3 regions of the Streptomyces arenae genome follow, and region 1 is predicted to be linked to each of the others. Evidence: predicted binding sites of a transcription regulator. Region 1 holds the regulator's gene; each other region holds the start of a gene.
What was found. Region 1 encodes HrcA, which represses chaperone genes, less so after heat shock. Its sites were predicted from a motif close to TTNGCACTCNGNNNNNCNGAGTGCNAA; they were not measured.

Region 1 (4,456 bases):
GGGAACGTCAGGCCCCGCCGTTGCCCGTGACGAAGTCGATCAGTTCTTCCACGCGTCCCAGCAGTTCCGGTTCCAGGTCCTTGTAGGAGTTCACGCGCGCGAGGATCGCCTGCCACACCGCGCCCGTGTTGTCCGAGGGCCAGCCGAGTGCCTTGCAGACGCCCGTCTTCCAGTCCTGGCCGTGTGGGACGCGGGGCCAGGCGTCGATCCCCACGGACGACGGTTTCACCGCCTCCCAGATGTCGATGTACGGGTGGCCGACCACCAGCGCGTGGTCGCCGGTCACGGACCGCGCGATGCGCCACTCCTTGGTGCCCGGCACCAGGTGGTCCACCAGTACGCCGAGCCGGGCGTCCGGGCCCGGTGCGAAGTCGGCCACGATCGACGGCAGGTCGTCGACGCCTCCCAGGTACTCCACGACCACGCCCTCGATGCGCAGGTCGTCGCCCCACACCTTCTCGACGAGTTCCGCGTCGTGGCGGCCCTCCACGTAGATACGGCCGGCGCGGGCGACACGCGCGCGGGCGCCGGGGACCGCGACCGAGCCGGAGGCGGTGCGGGAGGGGCGTGCCGGGCCTGCGGACGCGGGCCGTACGAGGGTGACCACCCGGCCCTCCAGGAGGAAGCCGCGCGGCTCCAGCGGGAAGACCCGGTGTTTGCCGAAGCGGTCCTCCAGGGTGACCGTGCCCGCCTCGCAGCGGATCACCGCGCCGCAGAATCCGGTGCCGGGTTCCTCGACGACCAGGCCGGGTTCGGCGGCCACCTCGGGCACCGGCTTCGGCTTCTTCCAGGGCGGAGTCAGGTCGGGCGAGTACTGGCGCATTCGGATGACGATAGGAGAAGCGGATCCGGCGCGCCTACGACACGCCGAAACGTGCTGCCAGGGCGTCGCGCTGGGCCCGTACGAACGCGGCGTCCACCACCGCTCCGTGACCGGGTACGTACCGGGCGCGGTCGCCGCCGAGCGCCAGCAGCCGGTCCAGGGCGGCCGGCCACCGTGACGGTACGGCGTCGGGGCCGGCCTGCGGGTCGCCGGACTCCTCCACCAGGTCGCCGCAGAAGACCACCTCGGGGTCGCCGGGGACGAGGACCGCGAGGTCGTGGGCGGTGTGGCCGGGGCCCACGTTGGCGAGCAGGGCCTGGCGGCCGTCGCCGAGGTCGAGGGTCCACTCGCCGGAGACCAGGTGCCGGGGGAGGGGGAGGGCGTCGGCGGCCTCCTCCGCCTCGGGGGCTGGGAGGCCGTTGCGGACGGCGTCCAGGCGCAGGTCCTCACGGCCGTGGGCGAGGACGGTTTCCGTGCCGACCGCCGCGTACAGGTCCGTGCCCGCGAAGGCCGCCGCGCCGAGGACGTGATCGAAGTGGGGGTGGGTGAGCGCGAGATGGGTCACACGGCGGCCGGCGAGTGTCTGCGCCTCGGTGCGCAACCGCGCGCCCTCCGCGAGGCTCGATCCGGCGTCCACCATGAGGGCCGTGCCCGGCCTGAGAACCAGCCCCGCCGTGCAGTCCCAGCCGGGCAGCCGGCACCGGCCGACGCCCTCGGCCAGCCGCTCCCAGCCCAGCTCTTCCCAAGTCACCGTCATACCGCGACGCTAGCCGTAGCACGCGGCGGGTCCGTACCGTCCCCGTACCGACCTTGCCCAGTCAGTACCCGACGGCCGTACACTGGGCCGGGGACGCTGGCACTCGGGCTCGCAGAGTGCCAGACGAAAGACTCGAAAGACTCGAAGGGCCCGAAAGGCCACGGGGACGACTCTCTGGAGGTGTGGCGCGGATGCTGAGTGAACGCAGGCTCCAGGTGTTGCGCGCCATCGTCCAGGACTATGTCGGGACCGAGGAGCCGGTCGGGTCGAAGGCGCTGACCGAGCGGCACAACCTCGGCGTCTCGCCGGCGACGGTGCGCAACGACATGGCCGCCCTGGAGGACGAGGGGTACATCGCCCAGCCGCACACCAGTGCGGGGCGGATCCCCACCGACAAGGGCTACCGGCTGTTCGTGGACAAGCTGGCCGGTGTCAAACCGATGAGCGCGCCCGAGCGGCGGGCCATCCAGAACTTCCTCGACGGCGCCGTCGACCTCGACGACGTCGTGGCGCGGACGGTCCGGCTGCTGGCCCAGCTGACGCGGCAGGTGGCCGTGGTGCAGTACCCGTCGCTGACACGGTCGACCGTGCGGCACGTGGAACTGCTCGCGCTCGCCCCCGCGCGGCTGATGCTGGTGCTGATCACCGACACCGGGCGGGTCGAGCAGCGGCTGGTGGACTGCCCGGCGCCGTTCGGGGAGACGTCGCTGGCGGATCTGCGGGCGCGGCTGAACAGCCGGGTCGCGGGGCGCCGGTTCTCGGACGTGCCCAGGCTGGTGGAGGACCTGCCGGACGCCTTCGAGGCCGAGGACCGCGGCGCGGTCTCGGCGGTGCTCTCCACCCTGCTGGAGACGCTCGTCGAGGAGAACGAGGAGCGGCTGGTGATCGGCGGCACCGCCAATCTCACCCGCTTCGGGCATGACTTCCCCCTCATGATCCGGCCCGTCCTGGAGGCTCTGGAGGAGCATGTCGTCCTCCTCAAACTCATGGGCGAGGCAGGGGATTCGGGCATGACCGTACGCATCGGTCACGAGAACGCCCACGAGGGACTCAACTCCACGTCCGTGGTGTCGGTCGGTTACGGTTCGGGCGGCGAGGCACTCGCCAAGCTCGGCGTGGTCGGACCGACCCGCATGGATTACCCGGGAACGATGGGAGCGGTACGAGCGGTGGCACGGTACGTCGGACAGATCCTGGCGGAGTCGTAAGTGGCCACGGACTACTACGCCGTTCTCGGCGTGCGCCGCGACGCGTCGCAGGAAGAGATCAAGAAGGCCTTCCGTCGGCTCGCGCGCGAGCTGCACCCGGACGTCAACCCGGATCCGAAGACCCAGGAGCGGTTCAAGGAGATCAACGCCGCTTACGAGGTGCTCTCCGACCCGCAGAAGAAGCAGGTCTACGACCTCGGCGGGGATCCGCTGTCGCAGAGCGGCGGCGGGGGCGCGGGCGGCTTCGGCGCCGGCGGGTTCGGGAACTTCTCGGACATCATGGACGCGTTCTTCGGTACGGCGTCGCAGCGTGGGCCGAGGTCGCGGACGCGGCGCGGCCAGGACGCGATGATCCGGATCGAGGTGGAGCTCGACGAGGCGGCCTTCGGTACGACCAAGGACATCCAGGTCGACACGGCGGTCGTCTGCAACACCTGCAACGGTGAGGGCGCGGCGCCGGGCACCACCGCCCAGACGTGTGACATGTGCCGGGGCCGTGGTGAGGTCTCGCAGGTGACGCGGTCGTTCCTGGGCCAGGTCATGACGTCCCGGCCGTGTCCGCAGTGCCAGGGCTTCGGGACGGTCGTACCGACGCCGTGCCCCGAGTGCGCCGGTGACGGGCGGGTGCGGTCGCGGCGGACGCTGACCGTGAAGATCCCGGCGGGCGTCGACAACGGCACGCGGATCCAGCTCGCCGGTGAGGGCGAGGTCGGGCCCGGCGGCGGTCCCGCCGGTGACCTGTACGTCGAGATCCACGAGTTGCCGCACTCCACGTTCCAGCGGCGCGGTGACGACCTGCACTGCACGGTGACCATCCCGATGACGGCGGCTTCCCTCGGTACGAAGGTGCCGCTGGAGACGCTGGACGGGATGGAGGAGGTCGACATCAGGCCGGGCACCCAGTCGGGGCAGTCGATCCCGCTGCACGGGCGCGGGGTCACGCACCTGCGGGGCGGCGGCCGGGGCGACCTGATCGTGCACGTCGAGGTGACCACTCCCACGAAGCTCGACCCCGAGCAGGAGCGGTTGCTGCGGGAGCTGGCGAAGCTGCGCGGGGAGGAACGGCCGACGGGGCAGTTCCAGCCCGGTCAGCAGGGTCTGTTCAGCCGGTTGAAGGACGCGTTCAACGGGCGCTGACCGCGTTCGACGGGCGCTGGCCGCGCGCGACATTTCTGGCATGTGCCAAAGGGGCGGCCGATTCGGTCTTGTTCGGAGGACGTGACAACATGCCGTCATGTCCTCCGCACTGACCGATCTCTGCCGCTTTCCGATCGTGCAGGCCCCCATGGCGGGCGGGGTCTCCGTGCCGCAGCTCGCCGCCGCCGTGTCCGAGGCGGGCGCGCTGGGGTTCCTGGCCGCCGGGTACAAGACCGCCGACGGGATGTACCAGGAGATCAAGCAGATGCGGGGGCTGACCGGCCGTCCCTTCGGGGTCAACCTGTTCATGCCGCAGCCGGAGCACGCGGAGTCCGGGGCCGTGGACCTCTACGCGCACCAGCTGGCCGGTGAGGCCTCCTGGTACGGGACCGAGCTCGGTGATCCGGACAGCGGCCGGGACGACGGGTACGACGCCAAGCTGGCCGTGCTCCTCGACGACCCGGTGGCCGCGGTCTCCTTCCACTTCGGCGTGCCGACCCCCGAGGTGCTGGACTCGCTGCGCCGGGCCGG
Region 2 (4,456 bases), on a different contig from region 1:
AGTTCCCCGCCGCCGCGCACCTCATAGCCCTGGACGCCCCCACCGAACTCGTCACGGCACTGGAGCCGTTCCTGGCCCGCTGAGAGCACCGCGCCCGGGTACGGCGAAGGGCGGCACTCCCTGTCGAACAGGGAGTGCCGCCCTCGGTACCGCTGGGGAACCGCCGAGCCGTCAGGCTCAGAAGTCCATGTCACCGCCCGGCATGCCGCCCGGAGCGGCCGCGGCGGCCTTCTCCGGCTTGTCGGCGATGACGGCCTCGGTGGTGAGGAACAGCGCGGCGATGGAGGCGGCGTTCTGCAGGGCGGAACGCGTCACCTTCGCCGGGTCGATGATGCCCTCGGCGACCAGGTCGACGTACTCGCCGGTCGCGGCGTTCAGGCCGTGACCCGGGGTGAGGTTGCGGACCTTCTCCACCACGACACCGCCCTCGAGGCCGGCGTTGACGGCGATCTGCTTCAGCGGGGCCTCGAGCGCGAGCTTCACGGCCTGCGCGCCGGTCGCCTCGTCACCCTCCAGCTCCAGCTTCTCGAAGACCTGGGAGGCCTGGAGCAGGGCCACGCCACCACCGGCGACGATGCCCTCCTCGACGGCCGCCTTGGCGTTGCGCACGGCGTCCTCGATGCGGTGCTTGCGCTCCTTGAGCTCGACCTCGGTCGCGGCACCGGCCTTGATGACGGCGACGCCACCGGCGAGCTTGGCCAGGCGCTCCTGGAGCTTCTCGCGGTCGTAGTCCGAGTCGGACTGCTCGATCTCGGCGCGGATCTGGTTGACCCGGCCCTGGACCTGCTCGGTGGAGCCGGCACCGTCGACGATGGTGGTCTCGTCCTTGGTGATGACGACCTTGCGGGCGCGGCCCAGCAGGTCGAGGGTCGTGTTCTCGAGCTTGAGACCGACCTCCTCGGAGATGACCTCGCCGCCGGTGAGGATGGCGATGTCGTTCAGCATCGCCTTGCGGCGGTCGCCGAAGCCCGGGGCCTTGACGGCGACGGACTTGAAGGTGCCGCGGATCTTGTTGACGACCAGGGTCGACAGGGCCTCGCCCTCGACGTCCTCGGCGATGATCAGCAGCGGCTTGCCCGACTGCATGACCTTCTCAAGGAGCGGGAGCAGGTCCTTGACGGAGCCGATCTTCGAGTTGGCGATCAGGATGTACGGGTCGTCGAGGGACGCCTCCATACGCTCCATGTCGGTGGCGAAGTACGCCGAGATGTAGCCCTTGTCGAAGCGCATACCCTCGGTGAGCTCCAGCTCCAGACCGAAGGTCTGGGACTCCTCGACGGTGATGACGCCTTCCTTGCCGACCTTGTCCATGGCCTCGGCGATGAGCTCGCCGATCTGGGTGTCGGCGGCGGAGATGGAGGCCGTGGAGGCGATCTGCTCCTTGGTCTCGACATCCTTGGCCTGCTCGAGCAGGGCACCGGAGACGGCCTCGACGGCCTTCTCGATACCGCGCTTGAGGGCCATCGGGTTGGCGCCGGCGGCTACGTTGCGCAGGCCTTCCTTGACCAGGGCCTGGGCGAGCACGGTCGCGGTGGTCGTACCGTCACCGGCGACGTCGTCCGTCTTCTTGGCGACTTCCTTGACCAGCTCGGCGCCGATCTTCTCGTACGGGTCCTCGAGCTCGATCTCCTTGGCGATGGAGACACCATCGTTGGTGATCGTGGGGGCGCCCCACTTCTTCTCGAGGACGACGTTGCGGCCCTTGGGGCCGAGCGTCACCTTGACGGCGTCCGCGAGCTGGTTCATGCCGCGCTCGAGGCCGCGCCGCGCCTCCTCGTCGAACGCGATGATCTTGGCCATGTGAAGTGGTCCCTCCAGGACTGGGGGTGAGTCTTCGAGGACCGCGCCCGCGCCCGCGACGGACGGCTCGCCGACCCGTGGGTTCCTTGCCCCACCCGGCCTGCGGGCCTCACCGACCCGGTCCTTCTTTGTCACTCTCACCTTCAGAGTGCTAACGCCAATGATTAGCACTCGCCCATGCCGAGTGCAAGCGCCTCCCGGGGATCGGCCACCGGGAGTCAGGCCCGTCCAGGGCGCGGCCCACGGCCCGTCGGGGGCCGCCCCCGGGCATGCCGAAGGGCTCGTGCCCCGGGAGGCACGAGCCCTTCGAAGAAGTACAGAAGAACGTCGCTGTCAGTCGGCGCGTGCTTCAGCCGGTCGCCAAGCGGACCATGTCCGCCTGCGGCCCCTTCTGGCCCTGCGAGATCTCGAAATCGACTCGCTGACCCTCTTCCAGGGTGCGGTACCCGTCCATCTGGATCGCGCTGTAGTGGACGAAAACATCCGCACCACCGTCGACCGCGATGAAGCCGTACCCCTTCTCCGCGTTGAACCACTTGACGGTGCCCTGAGCCATGCCTAACTCCCCTATTACTGGCCCTTGCACAGATCCACACTTCGCGGATCCGGGTCAGACCTCACCCCCCATTGGTTGGGGGCGTGCGCCGGAACGCGTCGACCGCGGCTGAATGTATCTGTCCAACTGCCGTCTGCAACAGGTCAATCGGACGAGAATTCTGGGCGGGAAGGGTCCGGAATGTAGCGAGAATTCGGCCGAATTCAGGGCAAGTCGGGCCCCATAAAAGCCACAAAAGCCGCATACGACCCACACACTTTGGCTACTTCTTGGCGGGCTCGCGGTATCGAATAACAGGGCCCGTGACCCGGAGATCCGGACCGTGTTCCCCAACTGTACCGCGCTCAACCACACAGAATTGCCCCCTCCGCTTCTCTCGCGGAGGGGGCAATCGATTGAACAATGGGTGATGGCTGTTACCGAAGGTAATGTTCGGTCATTCGGCCATCACGTCAGGCGGCCGGGGCGCTCAGCCGCCGGCGACGGCCGGGATGATCGAGACGCCGGCGCCGTCCGGGGTGGCCGTCTCCAGGCCCTGCTCGAAACGCACGTCGTCGTCATTGACGTACACGTTGACGAAGCGGCGCAGCTTGCCCTGGTCGTCGAGGACGCGGGCGGCGATTCCGGTGTGGCTGTTCTCCAGGTCGGCGATGACCTCGCCGAGGTTCGCGCCCTCGGCGGTGACCTCGGCCTTGCCGCCGGTGTAGGTGCGCAGGATGGTCGGGATGCGGACGGTGACGCTCACGTGTGAACCTCCGGTAGCTGTGTGGCGCCCCTTCAGGGGCGCGGGACCGAGTCGATGTGCGGCTGCCGCCGCGCGGGCGCGACCAGCCCCCACCGGCCCGCGGAACGACGACTGCCTACTGGGTCAGCCCAGCCTCACGGAACGACTCGAGAGTGGGCCGGATGGTCGCCGTCAGACCGGTCCCCGCGACCGCGTCCAGCGTCTTCAGTCCGTCACCCGTGTTGAGTACGACGACCGACTTCGACGGGTCGATGAGCCCGTTCTCGATGAGCTTCCTGGTGACTCCGACGGTCACCCCGCCGGCGGTCTCCGCGAAGATGCCCTCGGTCCGCGCGAGCAGCTTGATCGCGTCGACGATCTGCTCGTCGTCGACGTCCTCCACGGCGCCGCCGGTACGCCGGGCGATGTCGAGGACGTACGGACCGTCGGCCGGGTTGCCGATCGCCAGCGACTTGGCGATGGTGTCCGGCTTCTGCGGCCGGACCACGTCGTGACCCGCCTTGTACGCGGTCGACACCGGGGAGCAGCCCTCGGCCTGCGCACCGAAGATCTTGTACGGCTTGTCCTCGACGAGCCCGAGCTTGATCAGCTCCTGGAGCCCCTTGTCGATCTTCGTGAGCTGCGAGCCGGAGGCGATCGGGACCACCAGCTGGTCCGGGAGCCGCCAGCCCAGCTGCTCGCAGATCTCGTACGCGAGCGTCTTGGAGCCCTCGGCGTAGTACGGCCGCAGGTTGACGTTGACGAAGCCCCAGCCCTCGCCGGCCGGGTCGCCGATCAGCTCGGAGCAGAACCGGTTCACGTCGTCGTAGTTGCCCTCGATGCCGACGAGCTCGCCGCCGTAGATCGCGGCCATCACGACCTTGCCCTGCTCCAGGTCGTGCGGGATGAACACGCAGGAACGGAAGCCGGCCCGGGCGGCCGCGGCACCCACCGCGCCGGCCAGGTTGCCGGTGGAGGAGCAGGAGAGCGTGGTGTAGCCGAAGGCGCGGGCGGCCTCGACGGCCTGGGCGACGACCCGGTCCTTGAAGGAGTGCGTCGGGTTGCCGGAGTCGTCCTTCACGTACAGCCCGCCGGTGACCCCCAGCTCCTTGGCCAGGTTGTCGGCCTGCACCAGCTTGGTCCAGCCGGGGTTGATGTTCGGCTTGGTCGTCACGTCCGCCGGGACGGGCAGCAGCGGCGCGTAGCGCCAGATGTTCGCGGGTCCCGACTCGATCCGCTTCCGCAGCTCCTCGGCGTCGTAGGCCGAGAAGTCATACGCGATCTCGAGCGGGCCGAAACACTCCTCGCAGGCGAAGACCGGGCCGAGCGGCACCCGGTGCCCGCACTCGCGGCAGGACAGCGCCGTGGCGGGGCCG
Region 3 (4,456 bases), on a different contig from region 1:
GCGGCGGGCCGGGTCGACGAACACGGCGTCGTAGCCGGCCGTGTCCACCTCCGTGACGTCGGCCTCCCGGACCTCGATCAGGTCCGCGAGCCCGAGCGCGTCGGCGTTGGCGCGGGCGGTGGCCGCCGTCAGCGGGTCCCGGTCCACGGCGAGCACCCGGATCCCGGCCCGTGCGAGGGCGATCGCGTCACCCCCGATCCCGCAGCACAGGTCGGCGACCGAGGTCACCCCGAGCGCCGTCAGCCGTTGAGCCCGGTGGGCGGCGACACTCGCCCGCGTCGACTGCTCGACCCCGTTCGGGGTGAAGAACATGCGTTCCGCGTCCGCGTCCCCGAACTTCGCCGCCGCCCGCTGCCGCAGCCGGGCCTGGGCGAGCGCCGCCGACACCAGCTCGGCGGGGTGCCCGCGGCGCAGCCGGGTGGCCACCGCGAGTTCGTCGGCGGGCGCGGTGCCGCGCACCTCGTCGAGGAGGGCCCGGCCCTCGGGGGTGAGGAGGGGGGAGAGGAGGTCGTTCACCGGGTCATTGTCGGCCAGTCGGTGGATGGTTCGCCTCGGACGGAGGTGTCTGCCCCGGTTCCGGGCGGGGGCCTGGAAAGATCCGACGCCATGCGAGCAGTCGTACAAAATGACAAAAACAGGTCCAAGAGGGGCGGGGTGCGGAGGAGCGGAGTGCTGCTCTCGGTGCTCGCTCTCTCCGCCGGTGCCGTCGTGTGCGGCTGCGCCGGACCGGGGGAGGGGCCCGACGTCCGCCCCGCCGCCGGCCAGCAGGCCCACCGGGCGGCGGCCCCCGCCCCCGACTCCCATGCCGCCCTGGTCGCCGCCGCCCGGCGCTGGGGCCTTGACGCGGTCCCGCTGCGGCCCCCGGCCCCGCCGAAGCGCAAGCCGCGGATCACCGCTCGCGACGGGTTCGAGGTGGACGGGCAGGTGGAGGACGACCTGCCGCCGGTCTTCACCACGATCCCGACCCGGCAGAAGGTCGTCTTCCTCACCATCGACGACGGCGCGAACAAGGACCCGGCCTTTCTGCGGATGATGAACGAGCTGAAGATCCCCTACTCGGCGTTCCTCAGCAACTACCTGGTCAAGGACGACTACGGCTTCTTCCGCAGGATGCAGGCCGAGGGCCACACCCTCAACAACCACACCCTGACCCACCCCTACCTGCCGGGTCTGTCCTACGAGGAGCAGAAGCACGAGATCTGCGGCATGCAGTCGATCATGGAGAAGCAGTTCGGCCGGGCGCCGACGGTCTTCCGGCCGCCCTACGGCAACTACAACGGCGACACCCTGCGCGCCGCCAAGGCCTGTGGCATCAAGTACGCGCCGATCTGGGACGAGGAGGTGTTCGTCGACCACTGGGAGTACCGCGACTGGGACCGCAGCCTGCACCCCGGCGACATCGTGCTCACCCACTTCCGGGGCCGGGACGACTGGGACGGCACCATGGTCGACGACATGCGGCGCTTCCTGAACAAGGTCACCCGCGACGGCTACGCGGTGGCGCGCCTGGAGGACTACCTGTGAGCCGACCGGGGGCGACGGCCGCGTTGCTGACCGCCGCCCTCCTCCTGTCGGCCTGCGCCCCGTCCGTCGACCCCATCGAGCGGCTCGGCATGAAGGCGGCCGACCGGGTACGGCCGCACGGCCCGGCCGGCCCCCAGCCGTACCGCCGCTGGGGCCTGAGCGCCCCGCTGTCCCCGGCCCCACACCCGCCGCACCCCCCGTCCCGTCCGCTCGCCCTCCGGGCGGCCCTGCCCCCGGTCGTCGACCGTGTCGCCACCGCCGACCGGGTGGTGTTCCTCACCTACGACGACGGAGCCGAGAAGGACCCCCGCTTCGTGGACATGGTCCGCGAACTGCGCCTCCCGGTCAGCCTGTTCCTCACGGACAGCGTGGTCGGCCCCGGCTACGGCCACTTCGCCCGCCTCCAGTCGGTCGGCGCCAGCGTCCAGAACCACACCCTCGACCACCCCGCCATGCCCGGCCTGCCCTACGCCGGCCAGCGTGCCGAGATCTGCGGCCAGCAGGAGAAGCTGAAGTCCCGCTTCGGCATCCGCCCCCGCCTCTTCCGCCCGCCCTACGGCACCTACGACACCACCACCCTGCGGGCCGCGGCCGACTGCGGGGTCACGGCGGTGGTGCTGTGGCGGGCGGCCATGACCCCGGACGGCATCACCTACCGGAGCCGGGACAAGCAGCTCCGGCCCGGCGACATCATCCTGGTGGGCCCCGACGAGGCCATGGGCCCGACCCTGAGAGAGCGCACGGCCCGGCTGCTGCGCCGGGTCCAGGCGAGCGGCCTCACGGTGGGGCGGCTCGAGGACTATCTCTGAGCGGGCACGACGGTCATTTCGCGCGCCGCGCCGCACGTAATTGGCACTCCGCTTGACCGAGTGCTAATCGCGGTCATAGTCTCGGCTCTGGCACTCGGCAGATGAGAGTGCCAACAACGCGACGGGCAGGTCCGGCACCCGCGACGACGGATCCACCTGGTCGCCACCTCAGACAGTTAACCCCGTGAGATCTCCGAAGGGGGAGGTCGGATCGTGACGACCGCCAGCTCCAAGGTTGCCATCAAGCCGCTTGAGGACCGCATCGTGGTCCAGCCGCTCGACGCCGAGCAGACCACGGCCTCCGGCCTGGTCATCCCGGACACCGCGAAGGAGAAGCCCCAGGAGGGCGCCGTCCTCGCCGTGGGCCCGGGCCGTTTCGAGAACGGCGAGCGCCTGCCGCTCGACGTCAAGGTCGGCGACGTCGTGCTCTACAGCAAGTACGGCGGCACCGAGGTGAAGTACAACGGCGACGAGTACCTCGTCCTCTCGGCTCGCGACGTGCTCGCGATCATCGAGAAGTAATTCACCCAGTTCTGCAGTGGACTGCGCCCCTGGCCCCGCGACTTTGTGTAGCCGGGCGCCGGGGGCGCAGTTCGTTTCTTTCAAGCTTTCCGAGAGGGCTGAACCGCTCCCATGGCGAAGATCCTGAAGTTCGACGAGGACGCCCGTCGCGCCCTTGAGCGCGGCGTCAACAAGCTTGCCGACACGGTGAAGGTGACGATCGGCCCCAAGGGCCGCAACGTCGTCATCGACAAGAAGTTCGGCGCCCCCACCATCACCAACGACGGTGTCACGATCGCCCGCGAGGTCGAGATCGAGGACCCGTACGAGAACCTCGGCGCGCAGCTGGTGAAGGAGGTGGCGACCAAGACCAACGACATCGCGGGTGACGGTACGACCACCGCCACCGTGCTGGCCCAGGCGCTGGTCCGCGAGGGCCTGAAGAACGTCGCCGCGGGTGCCTCCCCGGCCGCCCTGAAGAAGGGCATCGACGCCGCCGTCGCCGCCGTCTCCGAGGACCTGCTCGCGACGGCCCGCCCGATCGACGAGAAGTCCGACATCGCCGCCGTCGCCGCGCTGTCCGCCCAGGACCAGCAGGTCGGCGAGCTCATCGCCGAGGCGATGGACAAGGTCGGCAAGGACGGTGTCATCACCGTCGAGGAGTCCAACACCTTCGGTCTGGAGCTGGACTTCACCGAGGGCATGGCCTTCGACAAGGGCTACCTGTCGCCGTACTTCGTGACGGACCAGGAGCGCATGGAGGCGGTCCTCGAGGACCCCTACATCCTCATCAACCAGGGCAAGGTCTCCTCGATCGCGGACCTGCTGCCGCTGCTCGAGAAGGTCATCCAGGCCAACGCCTCGAAGCCGCTGCTGATCATCGCCGAGGACGTGGACGGCGAGGCCCTGTCCACCCTCGTGGTGAACAAGATCCGCGGCACCTTCAACGCGGTCGCGGTCAAGGCCCCCGGCTTCGGTGACCGCCGCAAGGCGATGCTGCAGGACCTGGCGATCCTCACCGGCGCCACGGTCATCTCCGAGGAGGTCGGCCTCAAGCTCGACCAGGTCGGCCTGGACGTGCTCGGCTCCGCCCGCCGCGTCACCGTCACCAAGGACGACACCACGGTCGTCGACGGTGCCGGCAACTCCGCGGACGTCACCGGCCGCGTCGCCCAGATCAAGGCCGAGATCGAGAACACCGACTCCGACTGGGACCGCGAGAAGCTCCAGGAGCGCCTCGCGAAGCTGGCCGGCGGCGTGTGCGTGATCAAGGTCGGCGCCGCCACCGAGGTGGAGCTGAAGGAGAAGAAGCACCGTCTGGAGGACGCCATCTCCGCGACCCGCGCCGCGGTCGAGGAGGGCATCGTCTCCGGTGGTGGCTCCGCGCTCGTCCACGCCGCGAAGGTGCTGGAGGACGGCCTCGGCAAGACCGGCGACGAGGCGACCGGTGTGGCCGTCGTCCGCCGGGCCGTCGTCGAGCCGCTGCGCTGGATCGCCGAGAACGCCGGCCTCGAGGGTTACGTCATCACCTCCAAGGTCGCCGAGCTCGAGAAGGGCCAGGGCTTCAACGCCGCCACCGGCGAGTACGGCGACCTGGTCAAGGCCGGCGTCATCGACCCGGT

Region 2: a site for HrcA is predicted at 1,965-1,991, ahead of groL (chaperonin GroEL). Genes of this name have one in related genera too.
Region 3: a site for HrcA is predicted at 2,374-2,400, ahead of groES (co-chaperone GroES). Genes of this name have one in related genera too.

What each region holds. Positions count from the first base shown of each region.
Region 1 is NZ_JAKQYH010000071.1:610-5,065, forward strand. It holds gene MB828_RS34025 (DUF3097 domain-containing protein) at 8-823, opposite strand; gene MB828_RS34030 (MBL fold metallo-hydrolase) at 858-1,580, opposite strand; gene hrcA (heat-inducible transcriptional repressor HrcA) at 1,772-2,788, shown strand; gene dnaJ (molecular chaperone DnaJ) at 2,789-3,925, shown strand; gene MB828_RS34045 (nitronate monooxygenase) at 4,023-4,456, shown strand, end outside.
Region 2 is NZ_JAKQYH010000090.1:164,057-168,512, reverse strand. It holds gene MB828_RS42840 (alpha/beta fold hydrolase) at 1-83, shown strand, start outside; gene groL (chaperonin GroEL) at 178-1,800, opposite strand; gene MB828_RS42830 (cold-shock protein) at 2,150-2,356, opposite strand; gene MB828_RS42825 (MoaD/ThiS family protein) at 2,826-3,101, opposite strand; gene thrC (threonine synthase) at 3,217-4,456, opposite strand, start outside.
Region 3 is NZ_JAKQYH010000048.1:70,009-74,464, reverse strand. It holds gene MB828_RS21545 (class I SAM-dependent methyltransferase) at 1-516, opposite strand, end outside; gene MB828_RS21540 (polysaccharide deacetylase family protein) at 607-1,524, shown strand; gene MB828_RS21535 (polysaccharide deacetylase family protein) at 1,521-2,333, shown strand; gene groES (co-chaperone GroES) at 2,547-2,855, shown strand; gene groL (chaperonin GroEL) at 2,967-4,456, shown strand, end outside.